DNA from 2 places in the Delftia tsuruhatensis genome. Region 2 is predicted to be linked to the other one. Evidence: riboswitches for the same ligand, from Rfam matches in the RefSeq annotation. Region 2 holds a riboswitch; the other holds the start of a gene.
The links. A riboswitch is a leader RNA that binds a small molecule or an ion and turns the genes downstream of it on or off. The one in region 2 is predicted to bind glycine.
Positions count from the first base shown of each region.

Region 1: another riboswitch for glycine. It lies ahead of gcvT (glycine cleavage system aminomethyltransferase GcvT); the one in region 2 lies ahead of L1Z78_RS02405 (D-amino acid dehydrogenase).

Region 1 covers NZ_LR813084.1:2,512,238-2,518,868, forward strand. Annotated here, with positions in the region: gene gcvP (aminomethyl-transferring glycine dehydrogenase) at 1-1,011, opposite strand, end outside; gene gcvH (glycine cleavage system protein GcvH) at 1,111-1,485, opposite strand; gene gcvT (glycine cleavage system aminomethyltransferase GcvT) at 1,623-2,759, opposite strand; glycine riboswitch at 2,818-2,935, opposite strand; glycine riboswitch at 2,951-3,062, opposite strand; gene L1Z78_RS11345 (fatty acid--CoA ligase) at 3,221-4,810, shown strand; gene L1Z78_RS11350 (hypothetical protein) at 4,970-5,539, shown strand; gene L1Z78_RS11355 (hypothetical protein) at 5,572-6,165, shown strand; gene L1Z78_RS11360 (hydrolase) at 6,418-6,631, opposite strand, start outside.
Region 2 covers NZ_LR813084.1:516,341-522,971, forward strand. Annotated here, with positions in the region: gene L1Z78_RS02400 (FIST signal transduction protein) at 1-623, shown strand, start outside; gene L1Z78_RS02405 (D-amino acid dehydrogenase) at 639-1,970, opposite strand; glycine riboswitch at 2,062-2,172, opposite strand; gene L1Z78_RS02410 (PepSY domain-containing protein) at 2,463-5,039, shown strand; gene L1Z78_RS02415 (CMD domain-containing protein) at 5,143-6,309, opposite strand; gene L1Z78_RS02420 (SidA/IucD/PvdA family monooxygenase) at 6,317-6,631, opposite strand, start outside.

The sequences.
Region 1 (6,631 bases), 2.0 Mb from region 2:
GGTGGCCTTCTCGCGGCGGATGTGCTGCTCGCGGGTCTGCAGGGCCAGGCGGTAGGCGGGTTTGCCGTGGACATCGACGCTCACGCCGACCAGGCGGCCGGGCAGGGAGCGCTTGAATTCGTCGCGGCAGGCCATGAAGGCAGCGTGCGGGCCGCCCGCACCCATGGGCATGCCGAAGCGCTGGGTGGTGCCCACCACGATGTCGGCCCCCCATTCGCCGGGCGGCGTGATCAGGGTCAGGGCCAGCAGGTCGGTGGCCACGATGAAGGCGGCCTGCTTTGCATGGGCCTTGTCCACGTCGGCGCGCAGATCGTCGATGCGGCCGCTGGTGGCCGGGTACTGGGCCAGCACGGCGAAGTACTCGCCGTCCATCAGCTGGTTCCATTCCTCCAGCGAGTTGGCCAGCAGCACCTCGATGCCCAGCGGCGCGGCCCGCGTCTGGATGACCTCGATGGTCTGGGGGTGGGCATCGCCCGCCACCACGAAACGGTTGCTCTTGCTCTTGACGGAGCGCTTGGCCAGCGTCATGGCCTCGGCGGCGGCCGTGGCCTCGTCCAGCATGGAGGCGTTGGCGATGGGCATGGCCGTCAGGTCGCAGACCATGGTCTGGAAGTTGACCAGGGCCTCCATGCGGCCTTGGGAGATCTCGGCCTGATAGGGCGTGTAGGCCGTGTACCAGGCGGGGTTCTCGAGAATGTTGCGCAGGATGACGCCCGGCGTGTGCGTGCCGTGGTAGCCCTGGCCGATGAAGCTCCTGAGCAGCTGGTTGCGGCCCGCGAGCGCCTTCAGTTCCGCCAGTGCCTGGGCTTCGGTGGCGGCGGGCGGCAGCGCCATGGGCTGGTGGCGCCGGATGGTGGGCGGCACGATGGCATCGATCAGCGCGTCGCGCGAGGCGGCACCGATGGCGCTGAGCATGTGGGCCTCGTCTTCGGGGGCGATGCCGATATGGCGGGCCACGAATTCGGTGGCGTTTTCGAGGGCTGCAAGGGGCTGGGTGGAGGACATCAGCATGGAGGGACCTGTCTCAAAAGCTGAGGGTGGCGGGTGCGTCGGCCGCGCCGGGCGCACCCGCCTGAAGAAAGACGGGCACCAGGGGTGCCCGTGGCGCCATCAGGCGTTCTGCGCGAAGGCGGTATAGGCCGCTTCGTCGAGCAGGCCGGCCAGCTGGCCGGCATCGCTGAGCCTGACCTTGAAGAACCAGCCTGCGCCCAGCGGATCGCTGTTGGCCAGGGATGGGTCGTCGCGCAGGGCTTCGTTGACCTCGACGATCTCGCCGCTGACGGGCATGTAGACGTCGGCGGCGGCCTTGACGGATTCGACCACGCCGGCCACGTCGCCCTGGTTGAAGCTGGCGCCCACGGCGGGCAGGTCGACGAAGACCACGTCGCCCAGCGCGTCCTGCGCATGGACGGTGATGCCGACGATGGCCGCGTCAGGATTGGCGGCGTTGATCCACTCGTGGTCCTTGGAATACTGGATGCTCATGATTTGCTCCGGATGGAAACTGGAAAAAACCTGTGAAAGGCGGTTTGAGAAAGGTCAGTGCGCACTGTAGCGGCATGCGGCGGCGGGAAAACCGAATCCGCGGGAACCGGACACCGCCTCCGGTGCGCAGGCCGTCCTCAACCTCGGTGGTAACGGGGGGCGACGAAAGGCGTAGCCTGCACCTGCATGGGCACGGCCTTGCCGCGCACCATGGCCTGCAGCGTGGTGCCTGTGGCAGCGCTGGCCGGCTCCACATAGGCCAGGGCGATGGGCTGGTTCAGCGTGGGCGACAGCAGGCCGCTGGTGACGGTGCCGACCTTGCGGCCACTGGCGTCCTGCAGTTCGGTGCCCTCGCGCACGGGCACGCGCTCCAGTGCCACCAGGCCCACGCGCTTGCGCGTGAGCAGCTCGGGCGACTGCAGTTGGGCCAGCACGGTGGCGGCGCCGGGAAAGCCGCCTTCGCGCTCGCCGCCGATGCGGCGCACCTTCTGCACCGCCCAGTTCAGCGCGGCTTCGGCCGGTGTCGTCGTCGTGTCCAGGTCGTTGCCGTACAGGCACAGGCCGGCTTCCAGGCGCAGCGAATTGCGCGCGCCCAGGCCCACGGGCCGGACCTCGGGCTGGGTCAGCAGCGCGCGGGCCAGTGCCTCGGCGGCCTCGGCCGGCACCGAGATCTCGAAGCCGTCCTCGCCGGTATAGCCGCTGCGCGTGATGTACAGCTCGGCCCCGCTCCATTCGAAATGGCCGCCCGTCATGAAGACCAGGCCAGCCGTGTCCGGCAGCAGGCGCTCCAGCGCGACAGCGGCCTGCGGGCCCTGCAAGGCCAGCAGGCCCCGGTCGAACTGCGGCACGATCTCGCAGCGCTGGCCGATACGGGCCTGGATGTGCGCCAGATCCTCGTTCTTGCAGGCGCCGTTGACGACGAGGAACAGGTCGTCCTCGCGGCGCACGAACATCAGGTCGTCGAGGATGCCGCCCGCGTCATCGAGCAGCAGGCCGTAGCGCTGGCGGTGCTCGCCCAGGCCCAGGACGTCCATGGGCAGCAGCGATTCCAGCGCCGCATCGGCATCCGGGCCGCGCAGGCTGATCTGGCCCATGTGGGAGACGTCGAACAGGCCGGCTGCCTGGCGTGTGTGCAGGTGCTCGGCCATCAGGCCTTGCGGGTACTGCACGGGCATGGAGTAGCCGGCGAAGGGCACCATGCGTGCGCCCAGCTCCTGGTGCAGGGCGGACAGCGGGGTCTTGAGCAGGTCGGGGGTGGGGGCGGCAGCGGTCAAGGAGGGTCTCTCTTCGGGCAAGTGGCAAGGCAATACGCCATCCCGGCATGCCGGGATGTCCTGCCCTGCTGTCCGCTTTACCTGAGAGATTCACCCGCACCTTCCGGGCGTGGGGCTTGCTCCTTCGGTGGATGGGCACGCCGCCGTGCACTGCATCTCTCTCCAGCAAGGAACGCCTGCGACCGTGGCGGCAGGCGGTGCCAGTCCTTTTGCCTGAGCGTTCGGAGCGAACCCTGCGCCTTCGGCGGTGCCGCTGCCTGCGACCGTGGCGGCCGGGCGGGCACTCTCTCCTGACCGGCGCATTCTAGCCGTGCACGGCGCATGCGCTGCTGCGGGATTTCCGCGGGCTGCGGCGTTTTCCTTGCATGGAGGTATTTGCAAATTGCATAACTGTCTAAAAAATCTCCTACATTGAGATGCATCGTTATATGAATCTCGTGAGCGGGAAGAAAGAAGCGCACATGCAGCAGACGCTGGGAGACACACTGGCCTGGCCGGCCCGTTATCTGTCGAACAAGGAGGCCCTGGTGGCCTGGGAAGGGGGCGAGCGCCGGGCCTGGACCTATGCGCAGCTGGATGCCGAGGTCAATCGCCATGCCCATGGCCTGGCCGATCTGGGCATCGGCCATGGCGACGTGGTCGCGGCCTTCCTCTACAACACGCCTGCCTTCGTCTTCACCATGCTGGCGGCCGCCCGCCTGGGCGCCATCTTCAACCCCGTCAACTATCGGCTGGCGCCGCAGGAGCTGGCCTTCATCCTCCAGGACGGCGGCGCCCGCGCCCTGGTCTTCGAGGCCGAGGGCAGCGAGACCGTCGCCCGTGCCCAGGCCCTGCTCAAGGCCGACGGCGGCGGCAGCCCCGCGCACTGGATCTTCGCCGACGATGCGCAGACCGATGCCCTGCCCATCTGGGCCACGCAGCGCCTGTCGGCCCTGGCCCGCGGCCGCAGCAGCGCGCCACCACAGGCACAGGTGCGGGAGAACGACCCCTGCATCCTCATGTACACCAGCGGTACCACGGGCCGGCCCAAGGGCGTGCTGCACACGCACCGCAGCAAGCTGGCGCACAACGCCCTCATGCACCAGACCATGCAGTTCACGCGCGACGACGTGGGCCTGGCCATGGCGCCGCTCAACCACACGGCCGAGCTGCACACCAGCTTCCTGCCGCGCCTGCAGGCCGGTGCCACCCAAGTGCTGCTGCGCCGCTTCGATGTGGCCGAGGCCTGGCGCCTGATCCGCGAGGAGCGCGTGACGTTCTTCTTCGCGGCTCCGACCATGATCACCATGCTGCTGGCCGACCCTCTGGCCTCGCCGCAACAGGCGCCCGCGCTGCGGCTGGTGGAGTACGGCGGCGCCTCCATGGCGCCGCACCTGATCCGCGAATGGACGCGCAAGGTCGGCAGCGACCTGGTCCAGGTCTACGGCACCACCGAGATGGGGCCCTGCATGTCCATCCTGCCGCCGCGCGAGCAGCTCTCGCATGCGGGCTCGGCCGGGCTGCCCTCCATGGGCCATGACCTCATCGTGGCGCGTGTGCGCGAGGACAACGCACCCACCGATCCGGCCGAGGCCTGCCTGCCCGGCGAGGTCGGCGAGATCCTGGTGCGCGGCCCCTGCATGATGGCCGGCTACCTCAACCGACCCGATGCCAACGCGCGTGCCCTGGCCCATGGCTGGTACCACACGGGCGACCTGGGCCACATCGACGATGATGGCCATCTGTGGATCCGCGACCGCATCGACTACATGATCAATTCCGGCGCCGAGAACGTCTATCCGCGCGAGGTGGAGGACGCCCTGGTCGAGCATGCCGATGTGCTGGAGGTCGCCGTCATCGGCGAGGCCGACGAGCGCTGGGGCCAGATCGTCGCGGCCCATGTGGTCGCCAGGCCCGGTGCAGCGCCCACGGCCGAGGCGCTGGATGCCTTCCTGGTCCACGGCGACCGGCTGGCCGCCTACAAGCGCCCGCGCCGCTACCACTTCCGCGAAGCCCTGCCCAAGACGGCCAGCGGGAAGATACAGAAGCAGTTGCTGAGGGGGGTGGGTTGAGAAGGCTTCTATCCAGCGTGCGGTCTGCATGATGGTGCGCGGTCGTATACGTTCATAAGACGCGTCTGAAAGAAGCCACTTCTTAGGAATATTCTGAAGCGAAGTGGTTACTTTGCATTACATTCTCGTCCTTCAAATAATCCTAAGGGTGAGAGAAAAATGTTCGTGTCCTACGTTCGCGTTTTTGCAATCTGCGCGGTGGCGGTTCTGGCTACGGGGTGTGCCCAACTGAAAGCCCCGCCTTACGGTGCGGACTACGCAGCCCTGGAGCAATTGAAGGCGGCCAAGCCGGGCTCCGCCAATGTTCTGAAGGTGGAGCCGACGGATCCTGCTGCCCAGGTCAACAACCTCTCCTTGCGTGGAACGCCTCTTAATTCGGCTAGCGGCACATTTTCCAAGTATCTGGAAGAGGCGCTGGTTCAGGACCTGAAGGAGATCTCCGCCTACGATCCCCAGTCGCAAACTCAGATTGACGCGAAGATTCTTGCTAACGATATCGATATTCGCGGTTTCAGCATGGGTTCGGGTGTGATGGAGATTGAGCTTCGGGTTTTGCGCAGCGGAGAGCAGCGGCTCAAGAAGACCTACAAGGCAGAGACTAGCTTCGAGTCCAGCTTCATGGGCGCTGTAGCCATTCCTGCAGGACAGGCTGCCTATCCTCAACTTGTGCGGGAATTGTTGCGCAAGGTGTACGCCGATCCTCAATTCCTTGCTGCGTTGGCTCCCTGACGGCTTCACAGTGAGTCGCCGAGGATAAAATCATGCGCTTTTTTTCCGTACTCATTCGAGCGGTTCTGGCATCCGTCACTTTGGCAACGTTGGTGGGATGTGCCCATCCCATCAACATCGGCGGCGATACACGGCCTGAGCGTATCGGGTCGGAGTTGATTCAGAAGAAGGTTGCCTACGCCATCAGCGAAAATCAGCGAAATACCGCCTTTGTTTCACCTGCGGGCGGGGGTGACAGTGTCAGATACTTCCCTTATCGCGACCTCGAAAAAACAATTCGGGATGCATTGCGCTCTGTCTACCAGGATGTGACGCTGATTGCAGCGCCAAGCGATACGCAGGCCGTAGAGGCGGCCCGTGCGGCCTTGATTTTCGTACCCGAGATCAAAACTGATTCGGGATCGTCATCGGCGCTTACGTGGCCCCCGACCTACTTTGTTACAGAGATCGCATGCGTGGTCACTGATGCCAACGGCAACGAAATTGGAAGAGTGAAGGCTTCTGCGCGGGGCGAAGCGGAATTCAGCGAGTTTCTGGATGACTTCGGCCTGGCGGCCAAGCGTGCAGCCACGCAAGTGGCTCAGCAGTTGAGCAGTGAAATTCGCAAGAACGAAAAACTGCGTTAAGGCGATCGGGCCGTTCGAGGCTGCGGCTTGTGTCAAGCGTTCGTCATAATGCCAGCCTGTTCCCATCCAGGCTGGCATTTTTCATGGAGGCCGGTTCGGTGCCGGGACGAGGCGCCCCAGACATCGCCGATTACCGTTCGATACGACAACTCCCAGCCACAACCTGCCGCAGCCAATGGTGCATGGCATCGCCCTGCTTGCGCACAGCCAGGCCTGCCGGCAGGCGAACCGGGGCGGTGCCGTAAGGCACTCTCAAGCCTCGCCCGCCTGCATGGGATAGATATGGCGGCAATCACGCCATTCATGAACGGGCTGATCGTCCACATAGGACGTCGGCTTGGGAAGAAAGCCCGCGATGCATCCGGCGATGCCCAGCTCGGCAGCGGTCTGGCGGCAGTAGTCCGCGCCGCCGGAACTCCAGAGGAACACGGTCGCACCCTCGGCGTGCAGGCGCCGTACCTGCGCA
Region 2 (6,631 bases):
CGGGCATGGCCCAGGGCTGCGTGCCGTTGGGCGAGGGCCTGGAGATCACCGAGGCGCGTGGCGCCCTGGTCACCGGCCTGGATGGGGACCCGGCACTGCAGCGCCTGCTGCAGTTGCTGGGCGTGGAGCTGGAAGGCAGCGACTGGCAGCCCGCGCTGACCACGGTGCGCACCACGCTGGCGGCGATTGCGCCGCCGGGCCGGGGCATGGCCCATGGCGTGCTGACGGAAGAGGCCCAGGTGCTGACCCTGGTCGGCCTGGATCCGCTGCGCCAGGGCGTGGCCCTGTCCTGCGCCGTGGAGGCCGGGCATTCCGTGATCTTCTGTCGCCGCCAGGCCCAGGTCGCACGCCAGGAACTGCTGCAGCTGGGCGCGGCGCTGCGCGATGCGGCGGAGCCCGGCGACGGCCAGGCGCCGGAGCCATCGCAGCCGCCCATCCGCGGCGCCATCTACATCAGCTGCCGGGGCCGCGGTGGCGGCCTGTTCGGAGGCCCCGATGCCGAACTGCGCACCCTGCGCCACGCGTTGGGCGACGTGCCGCTGATCGGCTTCGTGGCCGAGGCCGAGATCATGGACGCGCGCCTGCACCGCTTCGCAGGTGTGTTGACGGTATTCACGGCGTAGCGGCGTCAGCAGGTCTCAGATGGCACGCGGACGCGCGGCGCCCGCACCGGGTGCCGGTTCCAGTGCCTGCACCCCGAGGAAATCGAAATCCACGGCCGGGCGTCGGCCGCTGACCAGCTCGGCCAGCGCCAGGCCCGAGCCGCAGGCATGCGTCCAGCCCAGCGTCCCGTGGCCTGTGTTCAGGAACAGGTTGGCGACCGGCGAACGGCCGATCAGCGGCACGTTGCTCGGTGTGGCGGGGCGCAGGCCGCTCCAGTACCGGGCCTGGCTGGCGTCGCCGGCGCCAGGGAACAGCTGTTGCACGCGCCGCACGATGGCCTCGCAGCGCACGGGATCGAGGTTGCGGTCATAGCCGTTGAACTCGGCCGTGCCTGCGATGCGCAGCCGGTCGCCCTGCGCGCCCGTGTAGCGCGAGAACACCAGCTTGAACTCGTCGTCGGTGAGGCTGACCTGGTAGGCCTTGGCGGCATCCAGCACGGGCAGGGTCACGGAGTAGCCCTTGGCCGGATAGATGGGCAGGCGCAGGCCCAGCGGTGCCGCCAGCAGCGGGCTGAACGAGCCCAGGGCCAGCACGTAGGCGTCCCCCTGGATGCGTTCGTAGCGGCCGTCGGCATTGGTGACTTCCACATGGTCGATATGGCGGCTGGCGCCCGCGCCCGTGGTGCGCAGTGCCGTGATGTGGTGGCCGTGGAGAAAGCGCACGCCGGTGGTGGCGGCGATGCGGGCCAGCTCGCGCGTGAAGAGGTTGGCGTCGCCCGATTCGTCCTGCGCCGTGTAGGTGGCGCCCGCGATGCGCTCGCGCACCTGGGCCAGGGCGGGTTCCAGGCGCACGGCCTCGTCGACATCGATCAGGCGGCGGTCGCAGCCCAGGGCCTGCATCTGCTCGGTGGGCTTGAGCGCCCCTTCGAACTCGCGGGCGTTGGTGTAGAAGTGCAGGATGCCCTGGGTGCGCTGCTCGTACTGCAGGCCGGTGTCGGCGCGCAGCTGCCGCAGGGCATCGCGGCTGTAGGTGCCCAGGCGCACGATCTGCCGGATGTTGTGGCGCGTGCGCGCCGGCGTGCAGTTGCGCAGGAAGGACAGGCCCCAGAGCCACTGGCGCATGTCGGCGCGCAGGCGGAACAGCAGCGGGGCGTCCTCGCGGCCCAGCCAGCCCAGCAGCTTGAACGGCGCGCCGGGATTGGCCCAGGGCTCGGCATGGCTGACCGAGATCTGTCCGCCGTTGGCGAAGCTGGTCTCGGCGCCCGGCGAGGCCTGGCGGTCGATGACGGTCACTTCGTGACCCAGGGATTGCAGATAGTAGGCCGAGGTGGTGCCGAGCAGGCCGGCTCCGAGAACGATGACGCGCATGACGATGCCCTTTCAAAGGCATGTGCCGGTCACACGGAGGCTGGATGCTTGATGGGCATGGCAAGCAGCCGGCGTCCGTCGTGACGCAGCTGCCGCTCCCCCTGTCCTTGGTACCTGAGAGATTCACCGCCGTCCATGGGGACGGGGCTTGCTCCTTCGGTGCGCCGTACCTTGCGGGCGGCGACTCTCCAGACGGCATGATGTGTTCGCAGTACGGTACCTGAGCGTGTATGGGAGTTTGCGCCTTCGGTGAGGCGGATGCCGCGGCACCCGCCTGCTCTCCTGCTGCTGGCGATTCTAGGCGCTGGCCTCAGGGTGCCAGCCTAGGCGAAAACCCCAGGCCGGCATCCGGGCCAACGGTTGGCATGCCACAGGCCATGAATGAGAACGATTTAGAATCGCGCGCTGATCGGCTCCCCGCGTCCATGGGGCCGAGGCACGGGTGCCGTGCACTCCCTGTCCGCTGCCAGTCTCCCGTCGCCGGCCTGTTTCATGCGCTTCAAGAAAATCTGGTTCCAGCTGCACTGGTTCGTCGGCATCACGGCCGGCACGGTGCTCATCGTCATCGGCCTGTCGGGCGCGGTATTTTCATTCCACGAGGAGATCCTGGACTGGCTCAATCCCGGCACGGCCTCGGTGCCCGTGCGCGAGGCCGTAGCGCTGGCGCCGCCGCAGATCGTGGCCGCGCTGCGCGAAGCCGGCGAGCAGCGCGCGGTCCAGCGCATCACCGTGTTTGCCGAGCCTGGGCGCTCGGCCCAGGTGGCCTTCAAGCCGGCGGCCGGCCAGCGCCGGGGCCAGACCGTCTTCGTCGATCCCTACACGGGCGCGCAGTTGCCCGGGCAGCAGGGCGCGGAGTTCTTCGGATGGGTGGAGCGCCTGCACCGCTGGCTGCTGCTGCCGCGCGACGACGGCAAGCCCGTCACGGGCACGCTGGCCGGCCTGCTGCTGATGCTGTCGCTGTCGGGCCTGTACCTGCGCTGGCCGCGCCGGCCGCTGTCCTGGCGCGCCTGGCTGACCTTCGATCCGGCGCTCAAGGGCCGCTCCTTCCTGTGGGGCCTGCATTCGGTGCTGGGCACCTGGGCGCTGGTGGCCTACGTGGTGTTCACGCTCACGGGCATGTACTGGGCCTTCGGCGTGGTGCGCAGCACGGTGGATGGCTGGGCCGGCGTTCCGCCGCGCGCTGCCGCGCCCGCGCAAGCCGCTGCGCGCGGCGGCCCGAGGCCGGAGCCGGCCGCCACGCAGCCCGTGGACATCGGCCCAGGCTGGGCTGGCTTCGAACACGTGGCCCGGGGCTGGACACTGGCGCAGCTGCGCCTGCCCGAACGCGCGGGCCAGCCGCTGCAGATCAGCTGGCTGGATGCCGATGCCGCCCACGAGCGCGCCCGCAACCAGATGGCCCTGCTGCCAGACGGCACCGTGCAGCGCGACGAGCGCCATGCCGACCTGCCCACGGGGCGGCGCGCCGTGGGGGCCATCTATCCGCTGCACATGGGCACCTACTTCGGCCTCCCGGGGCGCATCGTCATGACGCTGGCCTCGCTGGTCATGCCCTTGTTCGCCATCACGGGATGGATGCTCTACCTGGACCGCCGCCGCAAGGCGCGCGCCGTGGCGCGCGAGCACCAGGCGCTGGCGCAGGGCGCGGCCATCCCGCCTGCCGGCCAGGATGCCGTGCTGGTGGCCTTCGCCAGCCAGGCCGGCCATGCGCAACGGCTGGCCGTGGCCACGGTGGCCGCATTGCGCGGCGCGGGGCTGGCCGCGACGCTGCAGTCCGTGGCCCGGCTCGATGCCGAGCAATTGCGCCACCACCGGCGCGTGCTCTTCGTGGCCAGCAGCTTTGGCGAAGGCGACCCGCCCGATGCCGCGCGCCGCTTCGCGCGCCTGCTGGGCGCGGCCTCGGGATCTGCCCTGCCGCAGCTGCAGTACGGCCTGCTGGCGCTGGGCGAACGGCAGTACGCGGCCTTTTGCGGCTTCGGCCATGCGCTGGACCACCAGCTGCGCCGCCTGGGCGCGCAGCCGGTGTTTCCGCTGATCGAAATGGATGGCGAGGATGCCGCCGCCTGGAGCGCCTGGCAGCAGGCGCTGGCAGGGCATTTTGGCGTGGAGCCCGGCGTGTCCGGGCCGCCCGAGGCGGTGGCACCCGTGTTCTTGCCATGGCGGCTGCAGGCGCGCGAGCACTGCAATCCCGGCAGCCAGGGCGCGGGCCTGTACACGCTGCGGCTGGCCCCGCCCGAAGGCGCGGTTCCCGCGTGGCAGGCCGGCGCCCTGGTCGAGGTCCTGCCACGCCATGCTCCCGAGATGGTCGATGCCTGGCTGCTGCGCCAGGCCTGCGACGGCATGGCCGTGGTGCGCTGGCGAGGGCAGTCCATGCCATTGCGCGAGGCGCTGGCGTCCAGCGTGCTGCCCCTGCCCGGTGAATTCGCTGCGGGCACCGCGCCCCAGGCCGTGGCCGATGCGCTCCGGGCGCTGGCGCCGCGCAGCTACTCGGTCGCCTCGCTGCCGCAGGACGGCCATGTGCAACTGCTGGTGCGCCAGGTGCGCCACGACGCGGGCCTGGGCCTGGCCTCGGGATGGCTCACGTTCCATGCGCCGCTGGGGGCGTCCGTGTCCCTGCGCCTGGTCGAGAACAAGGCCTTCGCGCCCAGCGACGATGGCGATGCGCCAGCCCTGTTCATCGGCAACGGCTCGGGTTATGCGGGCCTGCGCGGCCACCTGCTGGCGCGCCTGCGTGCCGGGCGGCATCGCAACTGGCTGCTGTTCGGCGAACGCCAGCGCGCCCACGACGGCTTTTGCGAGGCCGAGGCCTCGGGCTGGCTGGCGGCCGGCCAGCTCGAACGCGCGGACTTCGTCTACTCGCGCGACCAGGCCGAGCGCCGCTACGTGCAGGACGCCCTGCTGGACGCCGCCGAACCCCTGCGCCGCTGGATCGCCGACGGCGCCGTGCTCTACGTCTGCGGCAGCGCCGACGGCATGGCCGCCGGCGTGGACGCCGCGCTGGCCGAAGTGCTCGGCGCCACGGCCGTCGAAGACCTCATCGTCGAAGGCCGCTACCGCAGGGATGTGTACTGAGGCGCGGTCCAAAAACTGGCGGGCCCAAAGCGAGGGTGTCTTCCCCCTCCCTCGCGGTAGCGAGTAGAGAGGTGCCGAGCCACGGGGGAAGCCGCGCAGCGGCTCAGGGGGTGTTCAGATACACCTCTTTGCCCAAGTTCAGCATCAGGCGGTTGGCCCAGCCGAACAGGGCGGCCGAATGCAGCATGTCCAGGATTTCCTGGTCGGTGAGGCCGGCATCGCGCAGCGGCCGCAGCTGGGCGGCACCAAAGCTGCCGGGTGCGCGCGTCAGTGCCAGCGAGGACTGGATGATGGCGCGCTCGCGGGCATTGGTGCCGGCCGTGTCCGGGTCGTCGAACATCTGGGCCATCACATCGTTGCGCTTGGCCAGCTGCTCGAAGCGCTGGGCATGGACCGAGGCGCAGTAGACGCAGCCGTTGGAACGCGAGACGGCCGTGGCCGCGACCTCGCGCTCGGGGCGCGACAGGCCGCCCGGCGCATACATGATGGCGTTGAAGGCCTGCGAGCGTTCCGACAGCACGCGCGGCTGGCGGGCCAGCAGCAGGTAGAAGTCCGAGGTCCGGGCCTTGGGGTGGCTCAGGTCCAGCACGGCCTGTTGCTCGGGCGTGGCCGTGGCGGGGTCGAGCACGGGCAGCCAGGACTTCCAGTCCAGCGTCTCGCTGGTGTAGCCGTTGCGTCGCAGCGGCTCGCCGGGCGGCGGCAGGTTGGCGGGGTGAACGAAGGGTGCGGCGGCGGCTTCGGCCGCCGGGGCGCTGGCCTGGCCGCCCAGGGCGTCCATGGCCCGCACGCCCGCGAACAGGCGCAGCTGGTAGGCGACGAAGCCCACGAGCTGGGCCAGCAGCACGGTGTCGTCCACGGACAGGCCGGATTCGGGCAGGGCCAGCAGGGCCGCGCGGTCGCTCTCGGCGGGATGCAGGGCCAGCGTGCGCACGAAGTGCAGGGCCGCATCCAGGCGCGCGTCGCCCGTCTGGGCACCGGGCTGGGCCAGCACGCTGCGCAGCACGGGCGTCAGGGCCTCGCCCAGGGCTTCGGCGCGCTGGCGGTATTCATCGGCCAGGGCCTGCACGCCGCTGACGCGGCTTTGCTCGCTGGCCAGCACCAGGCGCTCGGCCTGGGTCAGGTGCTCGCCCAGGGCGTTGCCCAGCAGCAGGTCCTCGCAGGCCTGGGTGGCGATGGCCACCTTGTCGCGCTGGCGGCGCGTGGCGAAGACGGGGGAGGAGGCGGTCAGGCCGGCCAGGCGGTCGATGGTGTCGTTGTGTTGGGCGGTCATATCGGTCTCAGTTCTTGTCGGCCAGGGCCCGCACGCGGGCCTCGGGGTCGGCGGGCGTCCATTCGCCGCCGTCCAGTTCAGGCTCGCTGTAGGCCTGCAACTGGGCGTAGTGGTGTTCCATGTCCTCGCGGTAGAACAGCGCGGACAGGCCCTGGGCCAGCTTGCGCGCGCCATCGCTGATGGCCGGGATGTCGCCCGACACCGTGCCGTGCGACAGCGCGGCGGCATAGCAAAAGCAGTGCACGCGGTCCAGGCCGGGCAGGGCGCCGGGCGTCTTTTCCTGGAACTCGAACAGCGGGCCCAGGTCGGGCGAGTCCGACAG